Regions from separate parts of the Arthrobacter sp. NPDC057013 genome, predicted to be linked through region 1. Evidence: predicted binding sites of a transcription regulator. Region 1 holds the regulator's gene; each other region holds the start of a gene.
The links. The regulator HrcA, encoded in region 1, represses chaperone genes, less so after heat shock. The targets are predictions, from matches to a motif close to TTNGCACTCGNNNNNNNCGAGTGCNAA.
Positions count from the first base shown of each region.

Region 2: the regulator HrcA is predicted to act here: its motif matches at 3,646-3,672, upstream of groL (chaperonin GroEL).
Region 3: the regulator HrcA is predicted to act here: its motif matches at 4,668-4,694, upstream of ACFTSA_RS03220 (FmdB family zinc ribbon protein).

Region 1 is NZ_JBHUSE010000005.1:277,891-284,084, forward strand. It holds gene ACFTSA_RS10035 (GerMN domain-containing protein) at 1-159, shown strand, start outside; gene ACFTSA_RS10040 (16S rRNA (uracil(1498)-N(3))-methyltransferase) at 212-982, opposite strand; gene dnaJ (molecular chaperone DnaJ) at 985-2,112, opposite strand; gene hrcA (heat-inducible transcriptional repressor HrcA) at 2,171-3,184, opposite strand; gene ACFTSA_RS10055 (DUF3097 domain-containing protein) at 3,408-4,262, shown strand; gene ACFTSA_RS10060 (DUF4870 domain-containing protein) at 4,437-4,856, shown strand; gene hemW (radical SAM family heme chaperone HemW) at 4,944-6,173, opposite strand.
Region 2 is NZ_JBHUSE010000003.1:22,131-28,324, forward strand. It holds gene ACFTSA_RS05685 (uracil-DNA glycosylase) at 1-710, opposite strand, end outside; gene ACFTSA_RS05690 (DUF3263 domain-containing protein) at 931-1,236, shown strand; gene ACFTSA_RS05695 (LytR C-terminal domain-containing protein) at 1,286-1,924, shown strand; gene ACFTSA_RS05700 (cold-shock protein) at 2,083-2,286, shown strand; gene ACFTSA_RS05705 (ABC transporter substrate-binding protein) at 2,286-3,560, shown strand; gene groL (chaperonin GroEL) at 3,851-5,479, shown strand; gene ACFTSA_RS05715 (RNase H family protein) at 5,585-6,194, shown strand, end outside.
Region 3 is NZ_JBHUSE010000001.1:686,983-693,176, forward strand. It holds gene ACFTSA_RS03205 (AAA family ATPase) at 1-2,968, shown strand, start outside; gene ACFTSA_RS03210 (hypothetical protein) at 2,965-3,234, shown strand; gene cpaB (Flp pilus assembly protein CpaB) at 3,274-4,020, opposite strand; gene ACFTSA_RS03220 (FmdB family zinc ribbon protein) at 4,284-4,571, opposite strand; gene ACFTSA_RS03225 (5-formyltetrahydrofolate cyclo-ligase) at 4,719-5,330, opposite strand; gene galU (UTP--glucose-1-phosphate uridylyltransferase GalU) at 5,419-6,194, shown strand, end outside.

The sequences.
Region 1 (6,194 bases):
GGGGAAGCCAGGGCCGCGGCTGATCCCGGCGCCTCGGGGGTCTTCGGCATCACGGTGAACCTCGCGCCCGGGAACTATGAGGTACGGGTCTCCCAGATCGACCCCGGCAAGCCCGAGGACGAACTCAACGTGGACTCGCGCGGGTTCACCGTCCGCTAGGCTGGCCGGCTGTCCCCGCCAGCTGCGGCCGCCGGCGCTGAGCGCGCTGGACCTACCAGCGGCCCAGGACGTCGCTGGCAACAACGACGCCGGCCGGTCCCGCCGTCGACGACCGCAGCACGTGCGGTCCCAACAGTGCCGTGACCGCCCCTGCGCTGCACAGCCGGGTGACCTCGCGCGGACTGATGCCCCCTTCGGGGCCAACGATGAGCAGGATCTCGCCGGGGCCGGACGCCTCCTGGCGCTCCTCGGACCATTTGCCGAGGACCCGCCGCAGCGGCGTGACCGCGTCTTCGTGCAGGATCACGGCAAGGCCGGCGTCCGCCACTTCCCTGGCCAGGGCCTGGGTGTCGACGGCGGGGCGCACCTCGGGAATCCAGGCTCGGCGCGCCTGCTTGGCGGCCGCCGTTACGGCGGACTGCCATTTTCCGTGAGCCTTGGCGGCCCGCTCACCCTTCCACCTGACGATGGAGCGCTCGGACTGCCAGGGGATCACGGCGTCGATGCCCAGTTCGGTGGCGGTTTCGATCGCGAGCTCGTCCCGGTCCCCCTTGGCGAGGGCCTGCACCAGGACCAGACGAATGTCCGGCCGCGGTTCAACCCTGACGGAGCTGCATTCAACCGTCAGTTCGGCGGGTGCAGCATCAGTCACGGTTCCGGTGATGCGTTTCCCCGCGCCGTCGGCTATGTCCACCTGCTCCCCCACGGACAGGCGCTTGACGGTGACCGCGTGCCGGGCCTCGGCGCCGTCAAGGACGAACAGCGATCCTGGAGCGGCGCTGTCCAGCGCGCCGGCCGGGGCGAAGAATACGGGGTTGCTCACCGCTACAGGTTACCGAGGCGGTCCCGCAGTTTGGCGAAGACGCCGCCGCTGGCCGCAAGCTTGCCCTCGGAGAACTGCTCGCCGCGGAGCTTGGCCAACTGCCGGAGCAGGTCCTCCTGGGCGGGATCCAGCTTCGACGGCGTTTCCACCTGCAGGTGGACCTTGAGGTCGCCGCGGCCGTAGCCGCGCAGGTGGGTGACACCGAGGCCCCGGAGGGTGATGATCTCGCCGGACTGGGTGCCCGCCTTGACGTCGATCTCCTGCTTGCCGTCGAAGGTATCCAGGCTCAGTTCCGTGCCGAGCGCGGCGGCGGTCATGGGAATGTTCAGGGTCGCGTGCAGGTCGTCGCCCTCACGGACGTAGGTGGAGTCGCTGTTGACGCGGATTTCCACGTAGAGGTCGCCGGAGGGGCCGCCCGCGGGACCTGCCTCGCCCTGCCCGGATAGCTGGATGCGCGTTCCGGTGGCCACGCCTGCCGGTACCTTGATGGTCAGGGACCGGCGGCTGCGGATGCGGCCCTGGCCGCTGCACTCGTTGCAGGGATCCTTGATGACCGTGCCGAAGCCCTCGCACGACCCGCACGGGGCTGCGGTCATGACCTGGCCCAGGATGGAGCGGACCGCCCGCTGGACCTGGCCGCTGCCGCCGCAGATGTCACAGCGCTCGGGATGCGTGCCAGGCTGGCAGCAGGAGCCTTCACACGTGGGGCAGGTGACGGCCGTGTCCACTTCCAGCTTCTTGTTGACGCCGAAGACGGCGTCGCGCAGGTCGATCCGGACGCTGATGAGCGCGTCCTGGCCGCGGCGGACCCGGGACGCCGGCCCGGAGGTGCCACCGGCGCCGAAGAAGGTGTCGAATATGTCCTGGAACGCGAAGCCCTGCCCGGCGTAGCCACCACCGCCGAAGCCGTTGTCGGTGCCGTTCTCATTGCCGGTGGTGTCGTAGACCCTGCGCTTCTGCGGATCGGACAGCACCTCATAGGCGTGGGTGACGGCCTTGAACCGCTCCGCAGCATCCTCGCCCGGGTTAACGTCCGGGTGGAGTGAGCGGGCCAGCTTGCGGTAGGCCTTTTTGATCTCTTCGCCAGTGGCTTCGGCGGAGACTCCGAGAACGTCGTAGTGGCTGCTCAAAGTTCGTATCTCTTCCTGGTTGTACTGCCTGTGGTCAGAGGATATCCGGGGCGTGCGGTCACGGTCCCAGAATCCTCGAAAGGTAGCGGGCCACCGCGCGGACGGCCGCCATGGTGGTGGGATAGTCCATCCGGGTAGGTCCGAGGATGCCCACCTTGGCGCTGGCGTCAGGACCGTAGCCGGTGGCCACCACCGAGGCTTCGGCCAGTCCGTCGTAGGGGTTTTCCCGGCCGATGCTCACCGCCACGCCGCGCGGGTCCTGCGCCATGTCGCTCAGGAGCCGCAGCATCACCACCTGCTCCTCGAGCGCTTCCAGCACGGGCCCAATGCTGAGCGGGAAATCCACGTTGGACCGCGCGAGGTTGGCTGTTCCGGCCAGGACCATCCGGTCTTCCCGGCTGTTGTGGGCGAGGCCCTCCAGTCCCTTGCCGAGGGCCATGGCCACCGGGCGCTCGGCCGGAGTGCAGCCCGCCACGACGGCGGCCAGGTGCTGGGGCAGGATGGCCACCGGCGTTCCGGCCACACCGGTCAGGAACCGGGTGCGCAGAGCGGAGAGCGTATCGTCCGACAGGTCCTGTCCGGCGTCGACCACGCGCTGGTCAACCTTGCCGGAATCGGCGATCAGGACGATCAGCACCTTCCGCGGCGCCAGCAGCACGAATTCGATATGGCGGACCACCGCACGGCTCAGGTGCGGGTACTGCACGACGGCGACCTGGTTGGTCAGCTGGGACAGGAGCCGCGCGGTCCGGTCCAGGACGTCGTCGAGATCCTCCGACCCCTCGAGCAGGGTCTGGATAGCGCGCTTCTCCGCCGGGGAGAGCGGCTTCACCGCGGAGATCTGGTCGACGAACAGGCGGTAGCCCTTGTCGGTGGGGATCCTGCCTGCGCTGGTGTGCGGGGCCGTGATGAGGCCCTCATCCTCCAGCGCCGCCATGTCATTGCGGATCGTGGCGCTGGAGACACCCAGATGGTGCCGTTCCACCAGGGCCTTGGAGCCGACGGGTTCGCGGGAATGGACATAGTCCTCCACGATGGCGCGCAGCACCTCAAGCTTCCGTGGTTCGCTCACAGTCCACCTCCTTTTGGCCTTACCGCGCCGCGCGTTGATCCTGCCCGCAGACGCTGTTGTTAGCACTCGACATGCCTAAGTGCTAACAAGTCTAATATGAGTCGCTGCGTTGTTAGCATTGGTACCGCTCCGGGCGAAATCCCGGGCGCCTGTCCCCCGGTGGCATCCCCGCCTCCGGAGCGGCTCTTTCCTGTGCAATTTCCTAATGCAAAGCGGTGAACAAATGCAGTACCAGAACTGGGGCCCGCAGGAGATGGCCGCGCCCGCCAAGAACAGCCTGCCGGAGGTGCCGGTGGAGCGCGGCATGGTACTCGAGGACGTCCAGTCCGGCTGGGTGGGCGCGGTAACCCGGGTGGAGAAGTCCGGCGGCATGCACGTGGTGGCGCTTGAGGACCGCCGCGGAAAGTCCCGGTCCTTCAAACTGGGCTTCGGCTTCCTCCTCGAAGGCCAGCCGATCCGGCTGATGCCCCCGGCTCCCAAAGCGCAACCCGCAGGGTCAGGCACGACCGGCCGGACGGCGTCGGGTTCGGTGCGTGTGGAAGGGCAGCGGGCACAGGTGGCCAAGGCCAGTCGCATCTGGGTTGAAGGCAAGCACGACGCCGAACTGGTGGAAAAAGTCTGGGGCGACGACCTCCGGGTGGAGGGCATCGTCGTCGAACCTCTCCATGGCATCGATGACCTGGCGGCGGCCGTTGCTTCGTTCCGCCCCGGTCCCGGCCGCAGGCTGGGCGTCCTGGTGGACCATCTGGTCCCGGATTCCAAGGAGTCCAGAATCGCCGACGCTGTGATGGCGTCCCCCGGGGCCGCCGGGAACGTGCTGATCGTCGGCCACCCGTACGTCGACGTCTGGCAGGCCATCCGGCCGTCGGTGCTCGGCATTCCGCAGTGGCCCGTGGTGCCGCGCGGCACGGACTGGAAAACCGGCATCCTCACCGCCTTCGGCTGGCCGCACGAGACCAAGGAGGACATTGGCCTCGGCTGGCAGAAACTCCTCGGTGCCGTGCGCACCTACGCTGACCTCGAGCCCGCCCTGCTGGGCCGGGTCGAAGAGGTCATCGATTTCCTAACGGTGCCCTAAATTTTCATCGCTACGCCCCCGGGTTCGGCGTTGAGCCCGCGATTGCGCGTACGGCCCGGTATCCTTGGTACGGCGTCACCGCACCGCGGGCCGGCGCCGCATCAAAGCACCAAAGCACCAACGCACCAACGCACCAACGCACCAACGCACCAACGCAAGCTAAAGGAAGACACCGTGGCAGAAGACGCTCGCGACCGCAGGGACACCCAGTCCGGCCAGGACCTGCCCCAGTACCATGGCGTTCCGGCCAACGCACTTCCGCTGACGGCCAGCGAGGACCGGCAGTGGGCCACCCTGGCACACTTCGGCGGCATCCTCGGCTGCGTTCCGGCGCTCCTGATCTACCTCATCTTCCGCGACCGCGGCCCGTTCACCGCACAGGAGTCCAAGGAAGCCCTCAACTTCACCCTGCCACCCACGATTGCGGCCTTCGTGGCCAACCTGCTGGTGCTGCTTCCGGTCGTCGGCAACCTGTTCGCCGTCGTGGCCACACTCATCTGGATTGCGCTGACATGCTTCGCGGTGTCCGCCGGCGTCCACGTCAACAAGGGCCAGCCGCACCGGTACCAGTACAACCTGCGCTGGATCAAGTAACGCCTCAACAGAACAATGCGGGGTCAGATACAGCCCAATCCAGTAAGGATTTTGGGCGGTATCTGACCCCGCATTGGCTTTAAGCGGTCAGTCCGGCAGGAGCCTGCGGACCACGGCGTCCGCCAGGAGGCGGCCTTTCAGGGTGAGGACCAGTCGGCCCCTGAAGGCATCTTCCGGCACCACGAGGCCGTCGGCGATCAGCCCGGCCACGGCCTTCCTACCGGACGGCGAGAGTGCGGCGGTTTCAAGCCCCGAGGACAACCGGGCTTCCAGCATCACCTTTTCGACGCCCCGCGTTTCCGCGTCGAGCGTTTCGCGTCCGGCTGCCGGCGAGGCACCTGAGCCGAGCCGGCCGGCATAGGCGGTGGGGTGCTTGACGTTCCACCAGCGCACCCCGCCCACATGCGAGTGCGCCCCCGGGCCGATGCCCCACCAGTCGTCCCCGCGCCAGTACGCGAGGTTGTGGCGGCACGCCTGTTCCGCCGTCGCGGACCAGTTGCTGACCTCGTACCAGTGCAGGCCGGCGTCGGAGATCATCCTGTCGGCGAGTTCGTACTTGTCGGCATGGTCGTCGTCGTCGATTTCCGGAACTTCGCCGCGGCGGATCTGGGCGGCAAGCTTGGTGCCGTCCTCAATGATCAGCGCGTAAGCGCTGATGTGGTCCGGCTTGTAGGACAGCGCGGTCTCGAGCGAAAAGCGCCAGTCCTCCAGGGATTCGCCCGGCGTGCCGTAGATGAGGTCCAGACTGACAGCCAGTCCGGCGTCACGTGCCCACTGCACCACGAGCGGGACGCGGCTTGGGGTGTGGGTGCGGTCCAAGACCTTCAGCACGTGGGGTACCGCGGACTGCATCCCGAAGGATACCCGGGTGAAGCCCGCGTCCGCCAGCAGTTGCAATGACTCCGGCGTTACGGAATCCGGGTTGGCCTCGGTGGTCACCTCGGCACCGGGTTCGATCCCCCAGGTGTCAATGGCGGCACGGAGGATCCGCGCCAAGTCCTCGGCAGGCAGCAGAGTAGGCGTGCCGCCGCCGAAGAAGACGGTGCTCAGCCTGCGGGCAGGCAGGCCCGACTCCTCCAGGACCCGCGCGGCAAAATCCACTTCCGAGATGGCGGTGGAGGCGTACGCGTCCTGGGACGCACCGCCTCCGAGCTCGGTGGCGGTGTAGGTGTTGAAGTCGCAGTAACCGCAGCGCACCGCGCAAAACGGGATGTGCACGTACAGCCCGAAGGCCCGGTTGGCCGCACCGTCCGCCGCCTGCAGCGGCAGCAGTCCGTCCGACGGCGCGGGGTCACCCAGGGGAAGGACGCTAGGCATGCGTGCGGCCTCCGGAGGTTC
Region 2 (6,194 bases), on a different contig from region 1:
CTGAACGGCCGGGAACCGAAGAACCCCCGTGAGGCGGACAACGGGCTGGGATGGGCACTGGCCAGCACGGGGGTGCTGCCCAGCAGCGGGCGGACGCTCTCGGCATCCTTGCCCCAGAGCACAGCGACGAGCGGCGCTGCCATTCCCTCCGCTGTCCGGCGGCCGGCGACGGCGGCAACTGCCGCCGTCGTGATCGCTTCCCAGCCCTTGCCGCGGTGGGACCCGGCACCGCCTTCCCGCACGCTCAGCACCCTGTTGAGGAGCAGGACGCCCTGGTCCGCCCAGGCGCCGAGGTCGCCGTGGATCCGGGGCGGCAGGCCCAGGTCCGACTCAAGCTCCCTGTAGATGTTGGCCAGGCTCCGGGGGATGGGGCGCGTGCCGGCGTCCACGGAAAACGCGAGGCCCACGGCATGTCCGGGGGTGGGATAGGGATCCTGGCCCACAATCAGGACCCGTACCCCGTTCAGCGGCTGCCGGAAAGCCCTGAGGACGTTCGACGCCGACGGCAGCACCCGCCGTCCGGCCGCCTCCTCGCCGGCGACGAAAGACAGCACGGACCGCAGTTCCGCCTCCACCCCGGCCAGGGCATCCGCCCAGTCCGGTGCCATCAGCTCGCGGAGGGGCAGCCTGGCCAGCTCCGCAAAGTCCGGGCCGGACGCCGTCGCAGGTTCGAGGTCGAAGAGCGGTTCAGGTTCGGTCACAGCATCCATTCTTCCGCAAGGCTGCCCGGAGCCCGGTGCAGGTCAAGATAAGACGGCCCGTTGGAGCCCCGTGCCGCAAATGACAATGCTGTTATTCCTCCGTAGCATAGGGGAGGTACTTTAACCGGATTCAGCTAAGGAGAGCGCAGTGGCCGAGCCGTTGCAGGACCACCTCGCGGAGCGGGATCCAGGGCGGGATCCAGGGCAGTATTCAGCGGAAGATACGCCGCTGGAGCAGGTGCTGCGGAGCGGCTCGCTGCTGGACGACTTCAAGCTCCGTGATTCGCCGCTGACCGAGCGGGAGCAGCAGATTCTCGCCCTGGAACGGCAGTGGTGGAAGTACGCCGGCGCCAAGGAACAGGCCATCCGCGAGCTCTTTGACCTGTCCGCGACGCACTACTACCAGATCCTGAATGCCCTGATCGATACAGAGCACGCGCTCGCCCATGACCCCATGCTGGTGAAGAGATTGCGTAGACTACGTACGTCACGTCAGCGGGCCCGCACTGCGCGCCGCCTTGGATCTGACGCGTAACTGCTAGCGCCGGACTGCCGGCGAAAACCAACAAGGACTCCTGTTTACCATGACTAATTTTGCTCGGGACGAATTTGACAGGGTGCCTGAGGTCTCCTCCCGGCAGGGCGTTCACCGCGCTGTCTCCGCGCCGTCACGTCCCAAGTTGTGGCCGATCCTTTCCGTGGGGATCGGGGCGCTCGCCGTCGGCCTGGTTGCCTTCTTCCTGTTGCCGCAGCTGGGATTCCAGCCTGCCATCGCGCCGCCGGCCGCCGCCGCGGCTGGAACCTTCACGGCGTCGGCCAGCCCCACGGCGACGCCCCCGGCAAGTGCGAAGCCCAGCCCCAGCGCCCCGGCCTCGGCGTCCGCTTCCGAATCGGCTTCGCCTTCCGCCCTGGAACCCGCCACCTCGGAAACCGTTGCCCCCGCAGCGGTGGACAAGTCGCAGCCGGTAGCTATCTTCAACGGCACGCTGACCTCCGGACTGGCCGGCCGCGTTGGTGCCACGGTCCAGTCCGACGGCTGGGTGCTCGGTGAAGTGTCCAACTGGCAGGGCGCTCCCCAGCAGCAGTCCGTGATCTTCTACTCTGACGCTGCCCACCGGGCCAACGCCGAGGCGCTCAGCGCACTCCTGAACATCCCCACGCTGGTGGAGAGCGCGGACTTCCAAACGCCCGTAGCGGTGGTGCTGGGCCCCGGCTACCAGTAGCCAAACCGGTTACGCCTGAATAACTATTGCCTCCGCTCCGGGCCGCCGGCCTGCGCCTCCCGGGTCCTGACTGGATAGAGTGAAGGCAGGCTGCGGGGCGTAATTCACGGCACACACCGACGTGGGCCTTGCGGAAGCAACCTGAAAGTGTGGGGATCATGGCATTGGGAACCGTGAAGTGGTTCAACGCGGAAAAGGGCTACGGCTTCATCACTGTTGACGATTCGGGCGACGACGTCTTTGTGCACTGGTCGGCCATCCAGACCGACGGGTTCCGGGCGCTGGACGAAGGCCAGCGGGTGGAGCTGGAAGTGGGCGAAGGCGAAAAAGGGCCGCAGGCAGAAATGGTCCGGCCCGTCTAGTGGCACGCAGCGCAGGTCTCAGGGGTTCTGCCGTCTGGGGCGCCGCCGTCGTGATGACGCTGGGCGCCTGTTCCGGATCCGGCGACAACGCCCGGACGGCCCCGGTTGAAGCCAGCGGCGACGGGACCCTGCGGATCGGGCTGATCCTGGACAATACCGGACCCCAAGCCTTCCTGAACGCCGCCGAGCTGGCTGCCGCCAAGCTCGCCGTCCAGGAGATCAACGCCGCGGGCGGGCACAAGGGCAGGCCCGTGGAGCTGTTGCCGGCATCCGCCGGCGGAGACGCCGCCGCCCAGGCCCGCGCACTCGCAGATGCCAAGGCGGACGCCGTGATCGGCCCCACCGATTCCAGCCGCGCGCCGGCCGCCATCGACGTGCTGTCCAAGGCCAGGATCACGCTCATTTCTCCGGCGAACACGGCCCCGGAACTCAGCGGCTACAAGAGCGGCGGCTACTACTTCCGGACGGCGGCGGCGGACATCGCGCAGGCTCCCGTCCTGGTGAAACTCGCCAGGGACGCCGGAGCCAAGAGCCTCGCCGTGGTCTACGAGGACGGCAGCTACGGCCAGGATGTGTCCGCAGCTGTTTCCGCTTCCGCCAAGGCCGGCGGGCTGGACCCCGTCACCGTTTCCGGCTTCAAGGCGGGTGAGGCACAGAAGTCCGCGGCTGCCGTCCGCGCCGCAGCTCCGGACGCCGTCGTGGTCATTGCCCGGGATGGAGCACAGGGCGCCATCGCCGAGCTTACCAACGCCGGAGTGCCGGGCAACAAACTCATCCTGGCCGATGGTGCATTCGGGCAGTACGGCTCCGCCCTCGGATCGAAGTCGCTTGAGGGAGCGCGCGCCCTGGTGCCCGGCGTCTTTCCTTCCGCGCATTTCCAGGCCGAACTCGTGGATATCGATGCGAAGCTCAAGGACACCACGTTCGCGGCCGAGACCTACGATGCCGTGAACCTCGCGGCCCTGGCCGCCGCGGCCGCAGAGGACGACGCCGGTACCTCCATCGCGGGGACGCTCATCTCCGTCTCCGGCGGAACTGCCGGCAGCCGCGCGCCTGCCTCCCCGTCGGCGAAGCCGACAGTCTGCTCGACCTACAAAGACTGCCTTGCCGCCATCCGGGACGGGAAGGCCATTGACTACGACGGCGAGTCCGGCCCCGTCCGCTTCGACGCGAACGGCGACGTCACCGCCGCGAAGTACATGGTGTTCACCTACGGCGCCGACAACAAGGCCAAGCTCAGGGGCAGCGAGGCGGCGGGCAGGTCGGCCGGCTGATCGCTGGCAGCGAATAAGTCCGCCCGTTCACGGGATAAACAAGCTCATCTGCTTGCACTCTCCCCGGGGGAGTGCTAATTATTGATTAGCACTCCAGCGTGCCGACTGCTAAAGAGTCGTCCGGTTCCGGCCGGCACTACTCCGGCGGCGGCGCAAGGAGCGAAAGAAACACCTGGTTGGGGTGAGATCCGGACTGTTGGGCATACAGAGGCCCGCGGAAAGGATCGTCCGTCGCGGGCACCGCAGCGAGGTTCCTTCTTAACGACTGTCCCGAAAGGACTACTGCCGTTATGGCCAAGATCATTGCATTTGATGAAGAGGCACGCCGCGGTCTTGAGCGGGGCCTGAACATCCTCGCCGACGCCGTCAAGGTCACCCTCGGCCCGCGTGGCCGCAACGTCGTCCTCGAAAAGAAGTGGGGCGCCCCCACGATCACCAACGATGGTGTTTCCATCGCCAAGGAGATCGAGCTGGACGATCCCTACGAGAAGATCGGCGCCGAGCTGGTCAAGGAAGTTGCCAAGAAGACGGATGACGTCGCTGGCGACGGCACCACCACCGCTACCGTCCTGGCCCAGGCACTGGTCAAGGAAGGCCTGCGCAACGTTGCGGCCGGCGCTGACCCGCTGTCCCTCAAGCGCGGCATCGAGAAGGCCGTTGAAGCTGTCACCGCTGAACTGCTGAACTCCGCCAAGGAAATCGAAACCAAGGAAGAGATCGCAGCCACGGCTTCCATCTCCGCCGGTGACGACGAGATCGGCGCCCTGATCGCCGAGGCCCTGGACAAGGTGGGCAAGGAAGGCGTCATCACGGTCGAGGAGTCCAACACCTTCGGCCTCGAGCTGGAGCTCACCGAAGGCATGCGCTTCGACAAGGGCTACATCTCCGCCTACTTCGTCACGGACACCGAGCGCCAGGAAACGGTCCTCGAGGACCCGTACATCCTGATCGTCAACTCCAAGATCTCCAACGTCAAGGAACTGGTCGCTGTCCTCGAGAAGGTCATGCAGTCCAACAAGCCGCTGCTGATCATCGCCGAAGACATCGAGGGCGAGGCTCTGGCCACCCTGATCGTCAACAAGATCCGCGGCACCTTCAAGTCCGTGGCCGTCAAGGCTCCCGGCTTCGGTGACCGCCGCAAGGCGCAGCTGGCCGACATCGCCATCCTCACCGGCGGCCAGGTCATCGCCGAGGAAGTCGGCCTCAAGCTTGAGACCGCCGGCCTCGACCTCCTGGGCAAGGCACGCAAGGTTGTCGTGACCAAGGACGAGACCACCATCGTCGAAGGTGCAGGCGACGCTGACCAGATCGCCGGCCGCGTTTCCCAGATCCGCGCCGAGATCGAGAACTCCGACTCCGACTACGACCGCGAGAAGCTGCAGGAGCGCCTGGCCAAGCTGGCCGGCGGCGTTGCAGTCATCAAGGCCGGTGCCGCCACGGAGGTTGAGCTCAAGGAGCGCAAGCACCGCATTGAGGACGCTGTCCGCAACGCTAAGGCTGCCGTTGAAGAAGGCATCGTTGCCGGTGGTGGCGTGGCCCTGATCCAGGCCGGCGCCAAGGCATTCGCCAACCTGCAGCTCCAGGGCGATGAAGCAACCGGTGCGAACATCGTCCGCGTTGCCATCGACGCCCCGCTGAAGCAGATCGCCTTCAACGCCGGCCTCGAGCCCGGCGTCGTGGTGGACAAGGTCCGCGGCCTGCCTGCAGGCCACGGCCTGAACGCAGCCACCGGCGAATACGTCGACCTGCTGGCTGCCGGCGTGAATGACCCCGTCAAGGTAACCCGCTCTGCCCTGCAGAACGCGGCTTCCATTGCCGGCCTGTTCCTCACCACCGAGGCCGTTGTGGCCGACAAGCCGGAAAAGAGCGCCCCGGCCGTCGGCGGCGGCGACGACATGGGCGGCATGGGCGGCTTCTAGCCACCCGCTGTTCCCAGCTGGCTAACAGGTGCGGCCCCCTCCACGGAGGGGGCCGCACTTTTTGTTCTGCGCATTTTTGTCCTTGCAGTCTGGCAGGATGGTTCGGTGACGATTACTGCAGCAGCCGACGGTTCGGCATTGGGAAACCCGGGTCCCGCAGGGTGGGCCTGGTACGTGAACGACGACTGCTGGCGGGCCGGCGGCTGGCCGCACGGCACCAACAACCAGGGTGAGCTGATGGCCGTCCTGGACCTCTTCCGCTCCACCGCGCACCTTCCGGACGAGGACCTGCACATCCTCTGCGACAGCCAGTACGTGATCAACTCGGTGACGAAATGGATGCCCGGCTGGAAGCGCAAAGGATGGCGCAAGGCGGACGGCAAGCCCGTGCTGAACGTCGATATCCTCAAGGACATCGACCGGGAGCTCGCCGGACGGAAGTACCGGTTTGAGTGGGTCAAGGGCCACGCCGGGCACGAGTTGAACGAGGCCGCCGACGAGCGCGCCAGGGCCGTGGCAACGGCCTACCAGCAGGGGGTTGCCGCCCGCTCAGGACCCGGATTCCCCAACGCGGAACCAGCGCCCGGCCGGCGGGCGGTCAAGGAAGGCCGCGGCGAGGGCGGCATTCCTTCGCTGTTTGAACGTGAGGCTCCGGTTGAACCGGAAAAACTAGCTGAACGCAAAACTCTGGTTGAACCCAAAACACTGGCTGAAC
Region 3 (6,194 bases), on a different contig from region 1:
GACGTCCATCCAGCCTGCCCCGGCCACCACCGTACGCCTGAAGCGCAGCGTCCTGGACAGCATCCGGGACCGCGAGGAGCTGGCCGGCCGGCTGAAGCGTGCCGCCGAACTCGGGGCGTTCAGCAGGGCATCCACCACCAGCCCCTGGCACGGGGCCCGGCTGGTGACGCGCAAGGAAACCGAGGAAGCCCAGGAGTTGGCGCGTGCGGTGGCGAAGAAGCTGCCGCTGCTGCAGGAACGGATGAAGGATGTGGCCGGCCACGCCGAAATCCGGCTGGGCACCACGTTCGCCGAATGGGGCTCCCAGCTCAAGCTTCTGGTGGCCGTCCGCGAAAGCCTGGACAAGTTCACCCCAGATATCTTTGACCGGCCGGTGACCGACCTGATTTCCGCGACGGCGTCGTCCTCCTGGCGCAGGGAGCGCGGGATCGACATGGCCTCGATGCAGCGGTCCCGCCTCCGCCGGGTGGCAAAGGAGTACGTCCGTCCCGGTGTGCACATTGCAGACCTTCACAGTTCGCTGGTGCTGGTGCAGGAACAGCGTGCCCAGTGGGCAGGCTACGCCACCACGCAGCGGCACCCGGCCGTCCCCTCCGGCCTGGCCGAGATCAGCATCATGCACCGCGGACTGACCCGCGAGATGAAGATGCTGGGCGAGGCACTGCGGCATACGGCCGCCGGCGGCTCGCTGGAAAACATTCCGTACCCGGAGCTGATGGAGCGTCTGGAACGGCTGGTCGCGGACACGCAGACCCTGCAGACCCTGCCCGAGCGCACGCTGCTCATCGAGAACATGCGCGAGCACGGGCTGGGGGAGCTGCTGGCAGACCTCTCGGAACGCGAGGTCGGTGCCGGGTCCGTTGCTGCCGAACTCGACCTCGCCTGGTGGCAGTCGGCGCTCGAAGCGATGATCAGCGGCGACGACTACCTGGCCATGTCCGACGGCGACGCGCTGCGCCAGCTTGAGGCGGAGTACCGGCTCGCCGACAACGCCCACATCGCCAGCGGCGCAGGCCGGCTGCGGTGGAAGCTGGCCGAACGCTGGCGTGCCGGCATCGCGGAGCATGCCCGCCAGGCCGACCTGCTCCGGAGCCTGCTCAAGGACGGGCGGGTCACGCTGGCTGCGCTGACGGCACAGGCACCCGGGCTGGTTCCCATGCTGGTGCCAGTCTGGTCCGTCAGCCCCTACCTCATGACCGGGCTCCTGCCCGCCGAGCAAAAGTTCGACGCCGTGGTGATCCTCGACGCGGAGGCGACGTCGCTGCAGGCGGTCCTCCCCGCCGTCGCCCGTGCCCGGCAGGTGATCGCCTTTGGCGACGACAAGATCGCCAGCCCGCGCACCTTTACCGTTGCGGTGGAGCGGCTCGCTGCCGGCGAGCAGTCGCACCAGAGCGTCGAAAGCGCGTTCACGGCACTTTCTGCGGTGCTGCCGACGGCGCCGCTGCGCTCTGTCTACCGCGCGGTGGACGAGGACCTGGTGCTGCAGCTGAGCAAGAACTTTTACGACGGCGGCCTCCGCCGCCTCCCCGAGGGCCAGTCGGCCACCGGACTGGACCGTGCGCTGACGGTGGAGTACCTGCCCGACGGCACCGGCCTGCCCAGCGCCGACCATGAGGGCGTCGAATCGGTGGTGGCCGAGGTGAACCGGGTGGTTGAACTCGTGTTCGAGCACGCGCGGCTCCGGCCCCGGACCTCGCTGGCGGTGGTGACTGCCAGCCTCCGGCACGCAGCCCGCATCGGCGAGTCCATCCGGTTGCAGCTGCCCAACCATCCGTCGCTGTCCGGATTCTTCACGGCAGCTGATGAATCCTTCCGGGTGGTGGACCTGGAGCGTGCCCAGGGGCTGGTCCGCGACCGTGTGATCTTCTCGCCGGGCTACGGGCGGACGCCGCACGGCCGCGCCCTGCACAGCTTCGGTCCGCTGTCCGCCGAGGGCGGCCGGGCCAAGTTTGCCCTGGCCATGACCCGGGCGCGGCAGTCGCTGCATGTGCTGACGTGCTTCAAGCCGGAGGACCTCGACCGGACGCGGCTGGCCCACGGCGCAGTCGATCTTTTCGAACTCCTCGACCGGGAAATCTCCGGAAACACCGACCTGGGGACACCTGCGTCCCGGGCAGCTGCAAGCGAACAGGCACTTGGAGCCGATCCGCTGGTGGCCGACCTCGGTGACCGGCTGCGTGCCCGCGGTGCCCGCGTCTGGCACCAGTACGACGGTGCCATCGACGTGGTGGCCGCAGCCGATCCGCTCAGCACCATGGGCCAGGATGAGGCCGACATTCCACGGCCGGTAGCCATTGAATCGGACGGCACCGAGCAGTACCGCCAGATGACTGTTCGGGAACGCAGCCGGCTGCGCCCCCAGCTGCTGGAGCGGCTCGGCTGGCGGTACATGCCGCTGTGGACCATCGAGGTCTTCACCGATCCCTCGGCCTGCGCCGACAGGATCGGTGGGTACCTCGGGCTGGAGAAGCCTGCCCTTCCCGCGCGCTCTGTGGGTGCGCAGGGATTCTTCCTGGATGACGATGTCAGCACCTTCGCCGTGGGCGATTTTGACTCTGAGCCGGGGGAGGAAACCGGATACGGGAACGTGGATGATCCTTTCGGCGACGACGCGAACGGCAACGACCCGAATGGTGACGACTCGAATGGTGACGGCCCGAACGGTGGCGCTGCGGCCATGATTGGCTGGGACGCCCCCGGCCGGAACGCAGCGGAAACGGCTTCGGAGCACGCGGTCCCGTCGGGTTCGGTCCCGTCGGGTCCGGACCAGACTGGTTCGGACCAGACTGGTTCGGATGAGACGGACACTGATCAGCAGGACGTGGGTCAGGCAAAGGCTCATCGGGACAAGGTTGCCCCCGCGGACCACGGCCCTGCTGATTACGACGCAGCCGGCGCCGGAGTAGGCTTCCGTTCGGAAGCCAGCCAGGACAGGCTGGCCACGGAATGGAAGGACGGCCCGCTGTGACCTCCGACGGCGGGACCGAAGGCAAAGACCGGACCGGGCCCGAAGACGGGGCCGGGCGCGAAGACGCTGCCCAACCCAAAGACGAGCAGCCGGCGGCACCGGCGAAGCCCGCAAAAGGCCGCCGTGCCACTGGCGGCGGGCAGCAGCGAGCGGGCGTGGTCCCCACCAGGGCGGCCGAAGACGATCCCCGCTCCTGGGGGGACGCAGAATCCGGCAACGACCATGACGCTTGGCTGAAGGAGCAGAAGCCCCCGCACTGGGGCTGAGAAATCCGGCAAACCGGCTGAACATCGGCGCGGACAGGCTCACCCGGCACCGGATCCCACCAGCACGAAAAACAGCTTTCCCTGGGTTGACGCGCCCGCCAGCGCGCTGGCCTGCGCGGGGGTGGCTGCCACCACCAACAGCCCGCCCGAATCCCCGGCAGCAAGCCACTGGCCGCTTTGGCCTTCCTGGCCAGAGGTCCACAGGACGGGCACTGATTGGGCGAGTACTTTCGAGGCTGATGCCTGCTCATAGCCGTTGCCGCCTGTCAGGACCACGTTCACGAGCTGGCCGGGGGACACCAGCTGGATGGAGGACGGGTCTGCCATCCGGAGGGGCACCGCGGCGGACCCCGGCGGCGCTCCCGTCAGCAGGCCTGGCCCCACCAGTTGCGCATCCGTGAGGAGCTGCCCTTGGCGAAGCGGCGCTGCCAGTTGCTTGCCGGTTAGCCCGGTGCTGTCGGCAAAGGTGCCCTCCGGGACCATGGCCGGCGGGACGCTGACGGTCGTGAGATCACTCCCGCCGAGGTTGGCTCCGGCCGGAAGGTCACGGGCAGCGGCCAGGACGCCCACGGTCCGGGCGGGGGTAGGAGTGAGCTGGTGGACGGCGATCCCGGCGGCCGCGCAGAGGAGGAGTGCCACGGCAAGGCGCCGGTTGCGGTTCAGCCACCGGGCGAGGCGCCTTCCGCGCGGGCGGGGACGGGCGGCGGAACCGGGAAGTGTGCTGCGGCGCGCAGGACGAACGGCCGGGCGCGATGCCCTTGCGGGGAAGATTCCGGTAGCTGGCATGCCGCCACGCTACGGGCCGTTCCGTGGCGCACAACAGGTACGGTCAGCCGTATGTGGAAAAGCCGCCCAGTCACCGGAAGATTGCCCGCACGCGCAAACAGAGACTCGAGCCCCCAAGCCGGCCGCCGCCGTCGTCCTGCCCAGCCCCAGTGCGAACGGACCGTTGAACCCCCGGGAGTGCCCGCGGAAGCAAAAGAGTCCAGCCGGGGTAAACCCGGCCGGACTCTCGGAGCTTAATGGCGGCAGGTGCCGCGGAAACTCGTTTAGCTCGCGGCTGCAGCTGCCGGGGCAGCGGATGAGGCAGCGGATGAGGAAGCCGCAGGGGCGGCCGGCGTTGACGCAGCGGGGGTGGGCGAAACGGTGCTTCCCTTGGAATCGCGCGAATCAGTCCGGTAGAAGCCCGAGCCCTTGAAGACAACGCCGACGCTGTTGAACTTCTTGCGCAGCGTGCCCTGGCACTCGGGGCAGGACGTCAGAGTGCTGTCGGTGAAAGACTGCACGATGTCGAAGGCATGGCTGCAATCCTTGCAGGCATAGGCATACGTGGGCACTGTAGATCCTCCTCTTGGACAAACGACAGGTCCCGTGCTGCCTGGCTTCATTTCCCGGTTTCTCCTTGACGGATCACCGCGGCGGAAATGACTCCATTAGCAGTCGCAGGGCCTGAGTGCCAATTCTAGCACCCCGCCCGGGCGAGGTCACGCGAAGGCTACCAGACCGGAGGGCATGAGCACTGCTTCGACGGGGCGGTCGAAGTCTTCCGCAGGAATGGTCTGGGCGGGCAGAAGTTCGGAGTCGTAGATGATGGCAGCCTTCGGAAGGTGCAGCCCGCCGGCATTGGCTGCGGCCAGGAACTTGTCGTAATAGCCGCCGCCCTGTCCGATCCTGTTGCCGCTGCGGTCCACCGCCGTTGCCGGCATGAACATTCCGGCGGCAGTCCGCACCGTGTCCAAGCCGTGGCGCTCACCGGCCGGTTCCTGAATGGGCGCATACCTGCTGCGGACGAACTCGCTGTCCGGGGTCCAGAACACCCAGCTGAGCTCCCGGTCCGGTTCGCAGACCGGGAGCAGGATGCTGTGGCCCGCCTCATGCAAGGCATGCAGCAGGGGAAGGGTTGGCGGTTCGTAATCGACGCCGAGGTAGGCGGTGAAGATGGCCTGCTTGCCCGCGGCGATGGCCTCGGCCCAGGGAAGGCCATGGGTGGCTATGCCGTCGCCGGCCTTTGCGAGGTCTGTTGCTGTCATCGTGGCTCGGATCTGCCGGTGCTGCGAACGGATCACGTCCTTCGACGGCATGGTCCCTGTTGGCATGGATGTCATCCTTTGTCGCGGCGGCAGGCGGCCGGGCCGCTGCCGGAAGCATTTACCGTATGAATGTTCCCTCGGATAGATTAGACCAGTGACTACCACTAATTGTTCAGTCCGCAAGGCCGTAATCCCCGCTGCTGGGCTCGGCACCAGGTTCCTGCCTGCCACCAAGGCCATGCCCAAGGAGATGCTGCCGGTGGTTGACAAGCCGGCCATCCAGTACGTCGTCGAGGAGGCCGTCAACGTGGGCCTGAGCGACGTCCTGATGATCACCGGACGCAACAAGCGTGCGCTCGAGGACCACTTCGACCGCGTCCCGGCCCTCGAGGCGACGCTGGAGGCCAAGGGCGACACAGCAAAGCTGGAATCGATCCAGGCAGCGAGCAACCTGGGCGACATCCACTACGTCCGCCAGGGTGACCCCAAGGGCCTGGGCCACGCGGTGCTGCGTGCGCGCCAGCACGTGGGCTACGAGCCGTTCGCCGTTCTCCTCGGTGACGACCTCATCGATGCCCGTGACGAACTGCTCAGCGTCATGATCGACGTGCAGGCCAAGACCGGCGGTTCGGTGGTGGCCCTCATCGAGGTGGAGCCGTCCCAGATCAGTGCCTATGGCTGCGCTGACATCTCCGAACTTGAGGGCGAAGGCTTCGTCAAGATCAACAAGCTGGTGGAGAAGCCGGACGTCGACGAGGCGCCGTCCAATCTGGCCGTCATCGGCCGCTACGTGCTCCACCCCGATGTGTTCGATGTGCTGGAAAAGACCGAACCCGGCCGCGGCGGGGAGATCCAACTGACGGACGCCCTGCAGGAGCTGGCCAGCAGGGACGGCGAAGGCGGCGGCGTATACGGTGTGGTCTTCCGCGG